Sphaerotilus microaerophilus: one gene and its partner. The main gene of each other region encodes a partner of the protein of the gene in region 2 in a complex. Links are inferred from orthologs where the notes say so. Each region holds a gene or a part of one and is shown on either strand. Other genes may lie near its edges.

Region 1 (4,332 bases), 1.4 Mb from region 2 along the record:
GCCTCTACAACCCCGATCTCTACCCGGACCCGGGGCCGAGGCTGAACTTCGCTCAGTCGGAGGTGGCGCTGCTGGCGGGCATCTCGCGCCAGCGGGCCAATGCGGCGCTGCAGCGGCTCGATGCGGCCGGCCTGATCCGCCTGGACACGCGCGGCATGACCGTGCTGGACCTGGACGGGCTGCGCCGCTGGGAGGGGCCCTGCACCCGCCCTGACGCTGGCTGACCCGCTGCTATCATCGACCGGCTCTGTTGCGCTGCACCAACGCAGCGCGGCTCCCGCCTGCGTGCCCTGGTGACGGCCCCGCCCGCCACGCGCCGCCGGCCGCTCCACCGCCCCGCGCATGCGTCTCCAGTCGATCAAGCTCTCCGGCTTCAAGTCCTTCGCCGAGCCCACCCACTTCCAGCTGCCCGGCCAGCTGGTGGGCGTGGTCGGGCCGAACGGCTGCGGCAAGTCCAACATCATGGACGCGGTGCGCTGGGTGCTGGGCGAGAGCAAGGCCAGCGAGCTGCGCGGCGAGTCCATGCAGGACGTGATCTTCAACGGCAGCGGCAACCGCAAGCCGGCCAGCCGCTCCAGCGTCGAGCTGGTGTTCGACAACACCGCGGCGCGGGCCGGCGGGCAGTGGAACCAGTTCAGCGAGATCGCCGTCAAGCGGGTGCTGACGCGCGACGGCACGTCGAGCTACTTCATCAACAACCAGCCGGTGCGCCGCCGCGACGTGCAGGACGTGTTCCTGGGCACCGGGCTGGGGCCGCGCGCCTACGCCATCATCGGCCAGGGCACGATCAGCCGGATCATCGAGAGCCGGCCGGAGGAGCTGCGGCTGTTTCTGGAAGAGGCTGCGGGCGTCTCGAAGTACAAGGAGCGCCGCCGCGAGACCGAGCACCGGCTGCGCGACACGCGCGAGAACCTGACGCGGGTAGAAGACATCCTGCGCGAGCTCAATGCCAACCTGGAGCGCCTGGAGGCGCAGGCCGAGGTGGCGGCGCGCTACCACACGCTGCAGGACGCCGGCACGCTCAAGCTGCACCAGCTCTGGTTCCTGAAGCACCGCGACGCCGCCACCGAGGAGGACCGCGTGCGCCAGGCGGTGCTGACCGCCACCAACGCGCTGGAAGGGCGCCTGGCCGAGCTGCGCCACACCGAGGCCGAGTTGGAGGAGGTGCGCCAGGCCCACTACGCCGCCAACGACGAGCTGCACGCTGCCCAGGGTGCGCTGGCCGAGGCGGCGATGGAGGTGAGCCGGCTGGAGGAGCGGATCCGCCACGTCATCGACGGCCGCCGCCGGCTGGAACAGCGCCTGGCCGAGGTCAAGGCCCAGAGCGAGCAGTGGGCGCTGCGGCGCGACGAGGCCACCACCGAGCTGGACAGCCTGGCCGAGCAGATCGCCCAGGCCGAGGAGCAGGGCGAGATCCTGGCCGCCCAGGCCGAGGAACAGGCCGAGGCACTGCCGCAGACGGAAGACGCCGTGCGTGCGGCCACCCAGCGGGCCAATGCGCAGCGCGGCAAGGCCGCCGAGGTGCAGCAGCAGATCCAGCTGCTGGCTGCGTCGTCGCGCAACCTGGACGAGCGCCGGCGCGAGCTGGAGCAGCGCCGCGAGCGCCTGGCCGGTGAGCGGCGCAGCAGCGTCGCGCCCGACGAGGCGCGCCTGGCCGACCTGCGCGAGGAATTGGCAATGGCCGAAGAGCTGCAGGGCGAGAGCCAGGTGCAGCTCGACGACCTGGGTGCCGAGGTGCCGGTGCTGGACGAGGCGCGGCGCCAGCAGCAGCGCCTGGTCAACGAGGAATCGGCCCGCCAGACCGAGATCGCCGCCCGGCTGGAGGCGCTGCGTGCGCTGCAGGAGAAGGTGCGCACCCAGGGCAAGCTCGAACCCTGGCTGGCCCGGCACGGGCTCGAAGGGCTGGCCGGGCTGTGGACGCGCATCCACATCGAGCCGGGCTGGGAAACCGCGCTGGAGGCGGTGCTGCGCGAGCGCCTGAATGCGCTGGAGGTCGGCCGGCTGGAGACGGTCAAGGCCTTTGCGCTGGATGCGCCGCCGGCCAAGCTGGCCTTCTACACGCCGCCGGCCGCCGGGCTGGTCAATGCCCACCAGACGCTGCCGCGCCTGAGCGACCTGCTGCGCCTGCAGGACGCCGGCCTGAAGGCCCTGCTCAACGACTGGCTGGAGGGCGTCTACACCGCCGCGTCGATGGACGAGGCGCTGGCCAGCCGCAGCCGGCTGACGCACGGCGAGGTCATCGTGACCCAGGCCGGCCACGCGGTCAGCCAGTTCGCGGTGAGCTTCCACGCGCCCGACTCCGAGCAGGCCGGCATGCTGGCGCGCGCCCAGGAGATCGAGAACCTGGAGCGCAGCGGCCGGGCCCAGGCGCTGCTGGCCGACGAGGCGCGCACGGCGCTGGTGCGCGCCGAGGCGGCCTACAGCGAGGCCTCCCAGCACCTGGCGCGTGCGCGCCGCGAGGCCAGCGATGCGCAGGGCGAGGCGCACCGGCTGCAGGTCGAGGTGCTGCGGCTGACGCAGCAGTCCGAGCAGGCCCGCCTGCGCCGCGGCCAGCTGGACGCGGAGCTGGCCGAGATCGACCAGCAGCTCGAGGACATCGAGGAGCGCCGCATGACCGGCGAGGCCCGCTTCGAGGAGCTCGACATGGCGCTGGCCACCGAGCAGGAGCGCCACGCCGAGCTGGAGGAGCAGGTCATCGAGGCCGAGCGCCGCCTGGCCGGTGCGCGCGAGCAGTTGCGCAGCCTGGAGCGCGAGGCGCAGGAGGCGCAGTTCCAGGCCCGCGCGCTGGCCGCGCGGCGAGGTGAGTTGCAGCGCTCGATCGAGACCGCCGACCAGCAGATCCGCGCCAACGAGGGCTCGATCGAGACCCTGGCCGACGAGCTCGCCCGGCTGGACGACGCCGCCGCGCAGGACGGCCTGCAGGAGGCGCTGGCGCTGCGCATCGAGCGCGAGGGCGTGCTGTCGGCCGCCCGCACACGCTACGACGAGCTGTCGCTGCAATTGCGCCGCGCCGACGAGACGCGCATGAGCCACGAGCGCAGCCTGCAGCCGCTGCGCGACGAGATCACCCGCCTGCAGCTGGAAGAGCAGGCCGCGCAGCTGGGCGGCGCGCAGTACCTGGAGCAGCTGGTCGCCGCGGGTGTCGACCTGGAGGCGCTGGCCCAGGGTATCGCCCATGGCGCCCAGGGCGAGGTCAAGCTCTACGGCCTGCAGACCGAGATCGACCGCATCAACCGCGATATCGCCGCGCTGGGTGCCGTCAACCTGGCCGCGCTGGAGGAGCTGAGTGCCGCGCGCGAGCGCAAGGGCTTCCTGGACGCGCAGAACGACGACCTGACGCGGGCCATGACCACGCTGGAGGATGCGATCCACAAGATCGACATCGAGACGCGCGACCTGCTGAAGTCGACCTTCGACCAGGTCAACGAAGGTTTCGGTGAGATGTTCCCGAGCCTGTTCGGCGGCGGCAACGCGAAGCTGGTGATGACCGGCGACGAGATCCTGGACGCGGGCGTGCAGGTGATGGCGCAGCCGCCAGGAAAGAAGAACAGCACCATCCACCTGCTCTCGGGCGGCGAGAAGGCGCTCACCGCGATCGCGCTGGTGTTCGCCATCTTCCTGCTCAACCCGGCGCCGTTCTGCCTGCTCGACGAGGTGGACGCGCCGTTGGACGATGCCAACACCGAGCGCTACGCCAAGCTGGTCAAGAAGATGTCCAGCGGCACGCAGTTCCTGTTCATCTCGCACAACAAGATCGCGATGGAGATGGCCGAGCAGTTGGTGGGCGTGACGATGCAGGAGCAGGGCGTTTCGCGCATCGTCGCGGTGGACATGGAGGCGGCGCTGTCGATGGCCGACCACGCCTGAACCGGGGCCGTGCGAGCGGGTGTTTTGCACGGTTGGGGCCCGGGCATCAGGCATCATCCGGGCTCCGACCGGGTGCCAACCGGTCGGAATCCCGTAACGACCCCGAGGACCGCGCGCGTCAACGATGAAATCGCTGCAACTCTGGCTGGCTGTGCTGGGCGGGCTGGTGCTCGCCGCCGTGATCGCCCATGGGGCCTGGCAGACCCGCCGCGCCGGTGGCGGGCGGCGCCTGCCGCCGCTGGACCCGGCGCCCTCGCGGCACCTGGAACCGCGCTTCGACGATGCCGGTCTGGCCGCCACCGAAGGCGCGCCGACCCCTGACGGGGACCGGGATGGGGCTGCGCCCGTGCCGCCCAAGCCGCCGCGCCGCGTGCACACGGCGCCACGCATCGACGCGCTGGTCGATGCGGTGGCCGCGCTGGCGCTCGACCAGAACGTGTCGGGCGAGACCCTGATCGCCCACCT
Region 2 (6,993 bases):
CCTCGATGCCGTCGAGCTGGAATTCGGCCGCCACGGCGTCGATCAGCTGGCCGGCCAGGGCGGCGGCCACCTCGCGTGAGGGCACGTCCTCCAGCAGCACGACGAATTCGTCGCCACCCCAGCGCGCCACGGTGTCGTGCGCCCGGCTGCAGGCGACCAGGCGGCGCGCCACCTCCTGCAGCACGGCATCGCCCTGGCGGTGGCCGAGGCTGTCGTTGATGCGCTTGAAGCGGTCGAGGTCGACGAAGAGCACGGCCAGCGTGCGCTGGCTGCGTGCCACGCCGGTGAGTGCATGCTGCAGGCGGTCGGTCAGCAGGGTGCGGTTGGGCAGGCCGGTGAGCTTGTCGTGCGTGGCCTCGTGGCGCAGCTGTTCGCCGGCCTGGACCTCGACGGTGACGTCGCTGAGCGCCAGCACCACCTCGGGCTGGGCGCTGACGCGGCGGTGCGGGGCCCCGCCCTTGGCGCTGCGCGCGGGATCGCGGCCGCGTTCCTTGCCACGCTCGCGGCCGCGGCTGCCGAGGTGGGCCGGGCGCACCGGGCTGGCAATCAGGCGCACGAGGCGGGGCTGCGGCGGGGTGTCCAGGCGCAGCGGCTGCTGCAGCTGCACGACCTCGCGGTCCTCCAGGCAGGCGCCCAGCGCGGCTTCGAGCACCTGTGCGTCGCGCGGGGTCAGGTGCAGCAGGGTGCTGACGTGCAGTCCCTGCACCCTCGCCAGGGTGTCGCCCACCAGCCGTTCCGCGCTGGGGTTGAGGTAGCGCACGCGCAGCTGGGCGTCGATCGACAGCACGCTGTCGGTGATGGCGCGCAGCGTTGCGTCGGCCTGGCCCTGGGCGTGGGCGAGGTCGTCGCGCGCGCCCTGCAGCTCGGCGGCCCGCGTGAGCGTGAAGGCGATCACCAGCCCGGCCGTCAGCGCCATGGCGGGCAGCCACACCTGGGTGCCCACCAGCAGCGCGGCGCTGCCCAGCCAGGGCAGGGGCAGGGCCAGCAGCAGGCGCCGCCCGCGCAGGTGGCTGCGGCGCCACTGCAGCAGCAGGGCCAGCAGCAGCATCGGCAGCAGGTTGGCCGCTGCCACGACGGACTCGTCCGCCGGCACGATCAGCTGGCGGTGCTGCAGCGCGTGCAGCAGCTGGGCCTGCCACTGCACGCCGCTCCAGGCGGTGCCGGGGGCCGCGGCGGGGCTGGTCACCGGCTGGTCCAGCCCGTGTGCGGTGACGCCCACCCAGATGATGCGGCCGGACACCGCCGTGGCGGCCAGGGGGTCGCGCAGCAGCTGCAGCGCCGACAGCCGCGGCACCTCGACCTGGTGCAGCGGCTGCAGGCGTTCCTGGTGCCGGCTCCAGGCGGTGGGGTTGCCGCCGGACCGGGTGCAGGGGCTGGTGAGGGTGTTCGGGCGGGTCAGCGGATCCGGGCCGTGGACCTGGCCGGCCGCGCCGGGGTCGGCGACGCGCCACACGGCCAGGGCGAAGGTTTCCCAGCAGCGCTCGCCCAGGCCGGCCTGCAGGTGCAGGCGGCGCACCAGGCCGTCGCCATCGATCTCCGTGTCGACGTGGCCGAGCCCGCCGGCACCGGCCTGCAGCTCGGGCAGGGGCAACCCGGCACGCAGGCCGCGGCCGGCCAGCGGCTCGAAGGGAGCCACCGGCAGCACGACCCGGCCGCTGTGGCGGATCGCCTCGGCCAGGCGCCGGTCATCGGCGAGCGCACCGGCATCGCTGAACAGGATGTCATAGCCGATCGCCCGCGCGCCGCTGGCGGCGAGGCGGTCGATCAGCTCGGCATGCAGTGCGCGGGGCCAGGGCCAGCGGCCGAGGGCCTGCAGGCTGGCTTCGTCGATGGTGACGATGAGCTGTTCGTCGGCCACCACGCTGCGGTCGCGCACGCCCTGGGTGGCACGTGCCGTCAGGTCCCAGGCGAGGCGGTCCAGCCGCTCGAGCAGCGGGCTTGCCGGGCCCAGCAGCAGGGCGATCGAGGCGACGGCCACCCACCAGGGGTGGCGCACGCTCCACAGGCCCAGGCGCTGAATCCACTTCATCGCGGCGGCGCGAAGCGGGCGCAGGCCGGCGCCGGGCCGGCCCCGGTGGGCGGCAGGCTGTTCAGGTCGGTGCGGACGGTCAGGTCCTCGATGCGGTCGCCCAGGCGCCAGCGGCCCACCTCGACGTGGTGGGCCGGGCCCCAGGCCACTGGTCGGCCCGCCACTGGCCAGGAGCCCACGCGCAGGTGGTAGGTGCCGGCGGCGGGGAGCGGGAGGGCGGCCGTCTGGCCATGCCGGGGCTCGTCCAGCAGCAGCTGGGTGAAGGCGGCGTCGCGCGCCACCTGCAGGCGCACCGGGGCGCGCTCCTCGCTGCGCCAGTGCAGCCGGAGCTGGCGGTCGATGTCGATGCCCACCAGGTCGGGCGCGCCCGCGGCCAGTTCCAGCGGCTGCACGGCGCTCCAGGGGCCTTGGTCGTCACCGGCGAGGCTGGCGATGCGCCACTGGTAGCGCCCGGGCATCAGGTCGGGCAGGGCGCAGGCCAGGCCGGCGGCCGTCAGGTCGGCCAGCGGAGCGGCAAAGCCCGCCGGACCGGCGATCTGCACGCGGTACTGCATCGGAGCAGGCGCGGCGCCGGCCTCGACGGCCCCTGCGGCCGGGCGCCAGCGCAGCGTGCCGGACTGGCGCGTGACCGGCGCCAGGCTGCGCGGTGCCTGGGGCTCGGGGGGGGCGGGCTGGGTGTCGAGCAGCAGGGTGGTGTCGGCCTGCAGGCCTTCCAGGCCCTGGGCGTCGATGGCGCGCACGCGCAGCCGGTAGCGCCCGTCACGCAGGGGCGGCAGTGCCTGGCTGGGCGTGGTGCTGACGCGGTCGGCCAGCGTGGTGCCGTCCTCGCGGCCCTCGCCATCCAGTGTCGCGAGTTGTACGCGGTAGGCCTGCGCTCCGGGCAGTGCGGGCCAGTTGAGCGTTGCCGCGGCCTGTTCCCAGCGCGTGGGGATCCCGCCAAGGCGGGGGGCACCCAGCAGGGGGCGGGGCCGCAGCGGGGGCGCCTGGACCGTGGCCATCGACCCGGTGGCGCGCTCCAGCCGGACCTTGCCGCGCGGGTTGCCCAGCTCGACGGCGCCATCGAGCACCTCGCTGCGGGTGCTGTGGGCGTCGGCGGAGATGCGGAAGTCGGTGCCGCGCACGGCCGTGATGGCCGATGGGGTCTGGATCTCGAAGCGCCCGCCTTTGGCGCGCAGGGGATGCACGGCGTTCTCCAGCCGGCCGCGTTGCAGTTCGATGCGCAGCATCAGCGCGCCGTTGCCCACCGTGCCGGCCTGGGCCAGGCGCAACTCGGTGTCACTGCGCACCAGCACCTGCGAGCCGTCGGACAGCTGCAGTGCCGCGCTGGCCTGGGCCTCTGTTTTCAGCCGGGCCCCGGCGCTCAGCCGGGTACCGGCGGTGGCCGCCTGCCAGCCCAGGCCCTGGCCCAGGTCCACCTGCACCTCGCCGGTCAGCGCGCTGATCTGCACCGTGCTGCTGCTCAGCCGCAGCCAGGGGCGCGGGATGCGCAGCGTGCTGCCCGGCGGCAGGCGCCGGTCGTCGGCGATGTGGTTGTGCGCCACCAGGCGCGGCCAGTAGCTCATGTCCAGCAGGAAGCGCTCGGACAGGTTCCAGGGGTTGTCGCCCGTCTGGACGGTGTACAGGTAGTCGTCGGCCGCCTGGGCCGTCGCGCCCGCGGTGAGGTGCATCACCATCAGGAGCAACCAGGCCGGCAACGGCCGGCCACCCAGGCCAGGCACCGCCATCGGTCGGCCGGCACCGGTGGACCGGCAGGAAGCGCCGAGTCGAGTCACAACGGTCATGTTTGTCTTCTCTGCCAGTAGCAGGTGATGGCGATCGCCGGACGTGCCCGCACACGCCCGTGCCCCCGTGGGGCTCTTTGACTTCACGCCGCATCGCAGGCCCCATTCAGGACCGCGCGCCATCCGTTGGCAGCAGGGGCAGCGGGGTGGGTCAGCGGCAAACCGAGCGAGGATAGCCGCGCGGCCCCCTGCCCACCGTGCATGGAGGCATGTCCTGAAACGATAAATTGCAACTTCCCGTCACCCCGGGCGCGTCAAGGGGTGGTCCTGGCTCGCGAGGGGCCGTGCCGCGGTGCGCCAGGGGTGGCGGCACTGTCGCGCGCAGGCGACGCTCTGCGGCGCGCAGGGTCAGGCGGTGAGCCTGACGGCGCGCAGGTCCAGGCCCCCTTCGGGGCGCATGGGTGGGCACCAGAAGGTGGCGCCGCCGACGGGCCGGGTGAACTGGAACAGGGCGTCGACGATGCCGTCCTCGGCACCGGCCATGCGCGCGAGCTGGGCCTCGAAGGCATCCAGCCGGGCGGCAAAGGCGGCGAAGAGCAGGCCGCAGGCGGCGCCCTCGGCCCAGGGCATCGAGCGGCGCAGCACGAAGGCCTCGGGGTCGAAGCTCTCCTGGGCGGTGCGCTGCACGTGGGCGCTGGGCGGGACGTCGTCGAGCTCCTCGTTGTCGCTGCGACGCCGGCCGATGGCGTGGTCCTGCTCGGCGGCGGACATCGCGTCGAAGCGCGCCATCGAGTGCAGCCATTGCTGCACGGCCACGAAGCTGGCGCCGTCCAGCCCCGGCCCCGCGCCCTGCACGAAGGCGGTGGCGGGTGCGGCGTCGCCGCTCGGGTTTTCGGTGCCGTCCTCGTAGCCGGTGAGGTCGCGTCCGCCCTGGTGGCAGAAGGCAGCCAGCTCGTGTCGGGGCTCGAAGGCCATTGCCAGCCGGGCCTGCCAGGCGCGCCCGCGCAGCAGCAGCTCACCGGGCTCGCCGCCGCGCAGCCAGAGCCACAGCGCCGCCGGGCTGGCGGGCAGCTCGACGCGGGCGCCGGCCGGCGCGGTGAAGGGGCGCAGGCCCGGAACCGCCGCACCCAGCGTTGCGATCAGGCCGGCACCCAGGCCGACGACGGTGTCGCGCCCGTCGGCCTGGCCGGCCAACTGCGTGAGCGCGGCGCGCGGGTCCACGCCGGGGTGAAGCTCGAAGCTGAGGTAGCGCGCGTGCGCGGGGACCGGGTCGAGGATGCCGGCCTGGTGCAGGCTCGTGCTCTGGCTCATGCGGGGCTCCACAGGGGGAATGGCGGCGAGTGTACGGAGCCGGGCGGGCTCGGGTGGACAGGCTCCGGTGGTCGGCGAGGGCGGTTGGATCAAGCGGGCTGGTACGCCAGGCGCACGTAGATCGGCGCGAAGGCCTCGGCCTGGGTGATCTCCAGCAGGCGCTCGCGAGCGAGTTCAAGCATGGCGATGAAAGTGACCACCAACACCTGGGCGCCGCGCTCGGGCTCGAACAGCTCCTGGAACTCCACGAAGCGCCGGCCGTGCAGCGTGCGCAGCAGGATGCTCATGTGCTCGCGCACGGAGAGCTGCTCGCGCGAGATGCGGTGGTGCTGGGTCAGCCTGGCGCGCTTGAGCACCTCGGCCCAGGCCTCCTGCAGATCGGCCAGGTGGACGTCCGGGAAGCGCGGCTCCAGCGCCTGCTCCATCGTCACCTGCACGCGCAGGAAGTCGCGCCCCAGTACGGGCAGCGCGTCGAGCTGCGCGGCGGCCAGCTTGATGCGTTCGTACTCCAGCAGCCGGCGCACCAGCTCGGCACGCGGGTCCTCGGCCTCCCGACCCTCGTCGCTCTTGCGCGCGGGCAGCAGCATGCGCGACTTGATCTCGATGAGCATCGCCGCCATCAGCAGGTACTCGGCAGCGAGTTCGAGGTTGCTGCGCCGGATCTGCTCGACGTAGTCGAGGTACTGCCGGGTGACATCCGCCATCGGGATGTCGAGGATGTTGAAGTTCTGCTTGCGGATCAGGTAGAGCAGCAGGTCCAGCGGCCCCTGGAAGGCCTCCAGGAAGACTTCCAGCGCATCGGGCGGGATGTACAGGTCGGTGGGCAGCGCGAACAGCGGCTCGCCGTACAGGCGCGCCACCGCGACGTGGTCAACCACCTCGGGCAGGCCATCGGGCGCCACCGGCACCGCCGGCGGGCTGTCGGGGGCAGCCGCCATCCGGGCAGATCAGGGGGTCAGGCCTTGGTCTGGTAGACGTAGGGCTGCTGGGCGACGACCGCCTCGTCGTAGTCGGCCTGGGCGCTGCGGTCCTGCTCACGGTCCCACAGCAGGGCACGGCCTTCGCGCTGGCGGGCCTCCAGCGTCGGGTCCTTGCGCTTGAGCTCCTCGATGAACTGCGTGGTCTCGGATAGGTAGGGCTTCCAGAAGAGCGGCATGGTGCGGGCCTGAACGGGTTGCGGGAGGATTCGGGGCCTGCGCGGCGCAGGACAGCTCGCCATTTTACGGTGGCGCAGGGCGTGTGCGGGGCCGGCACAATCGCCGCCATGCACGAGATCGAACTCAAGTTCCAGGTGGCGCCGGCGGCGCTGCCCGCGTTGGCGCACTGGCTGCAGGCACGGGGCGCTGGCTGCGTGGCGATGCGGGCGCGCTACTTCGACCACCCGGATCGCCTGCTCGGCCGCGCCGGCTTTGCGCTGCGGCTGCGCCGCGAGGGCGGGCAGTGGGTGCAGACGCTCAAGGGCCGCGGCGATGGCGTGATGCAGCGCCTGGAGCACAACGCCACCGTGGCGGACCCGGGCGGTGCGCAGGCGCCCGCCCTCGACCTGGCCCGCCATGCCGACAGCCCGGCCGGGCAGGCGCTGACCGCGCTGCTGGCGGCGGCGGGCTGCGGTGTCGAGGCGCTGCAGCTGCAGTACGAGACGGACTTCGAGCGCCTGGTCTGGACCGTGCGCCACGATGGCGCCGAGATCGAGGTGGCGCTGGACCGGGGCGTCATCCGGGCCGATGGGCGCGAGCTGCCGATCGCCGAACTGGAGTTCGAGCTGCTGAGTGGCACGCCGGCGGCGCTGCTGGCCTTCGCGCGCGGCTGGGTCGAGCCCTGGGCGCTCTGGCTGGACGTGCGCAGCAAGGCCGAGCGCGGTGACCGCCTGGCCCGCCGTGGCGAGGTGCCGGTGGCCGCGCTGCCAGCGCCCGGCGCGGCGCCCCAGGCCTG

What was found.
Region 1: the proteins of NGK70_RS19150 (region 2) and smc are in contact, whole or in part, in a crystal structure (PDB 3ZGX), measured with the Bacillus subtilis proteins. The link is inferred for Sphaerotilus microaerophilus from one-to-one orthologs.

Annotation. Positions count from the first base shown.
Region 1 is NZ_AP025730.1:3,087,926-3,092,257, forward strand. What follows is about bases 1-4,067. They hold smc (chromosome segregation protein SMC), read left to right. Parts: upstream 1-342; coding sequence 343-3,867; downstream 3,868-4,067. Other genes in these bases: NGK70_RS13375 (Crp/Fnr family transcriptional regulator), read left to right, coding at 1-224; NGK70_RS13385 (cell division protein FtsZ), read left to right, coding at 3,992-4,067. Also shown: more of NGK70_RS13385, read left to right, coding at 4,068-4,332. UniProt on the Bacillus subtilis protein: Required for chromosome condensation and partitioning.
Region 2 is NZ_AP025730.1:4,483,664-4,490,656, reverse strand. What follows is about bases 4,076-6,993. They hold NGK70_RS19150 (segregation and condensation protein A), read right to left. Parts: upstream 6,000-6,993; coding sequence 5,151-5,999; downstream 4,076-5,150. Other genes in these bases: NGK70_RS19140 (CYTH domain-containing protein), read left to right, coding at 6,326-6,993; NGK70_RS19145 (DUF3460 family protein), read right to left, coding at 6,017-6,217; NGK70_RS19155 (Dyp-type peroxidase), read right to left, coding at 4,159-5,061. In the rest of the region: NGK70_RS19165 (EAL domain-containing protein), read right to left, coding at 1-2,029; NGK70_RS19160 (FecR domain-containing protein), read right to left, coding at 2,026-3,810. UniProt on the Bacillus subtilis protein: Participates in chromosomal partition during cell division. May act via the formation of a condensin-like complex containing Smc and ScpB that pull DNA away from mid-cell into both cell halves.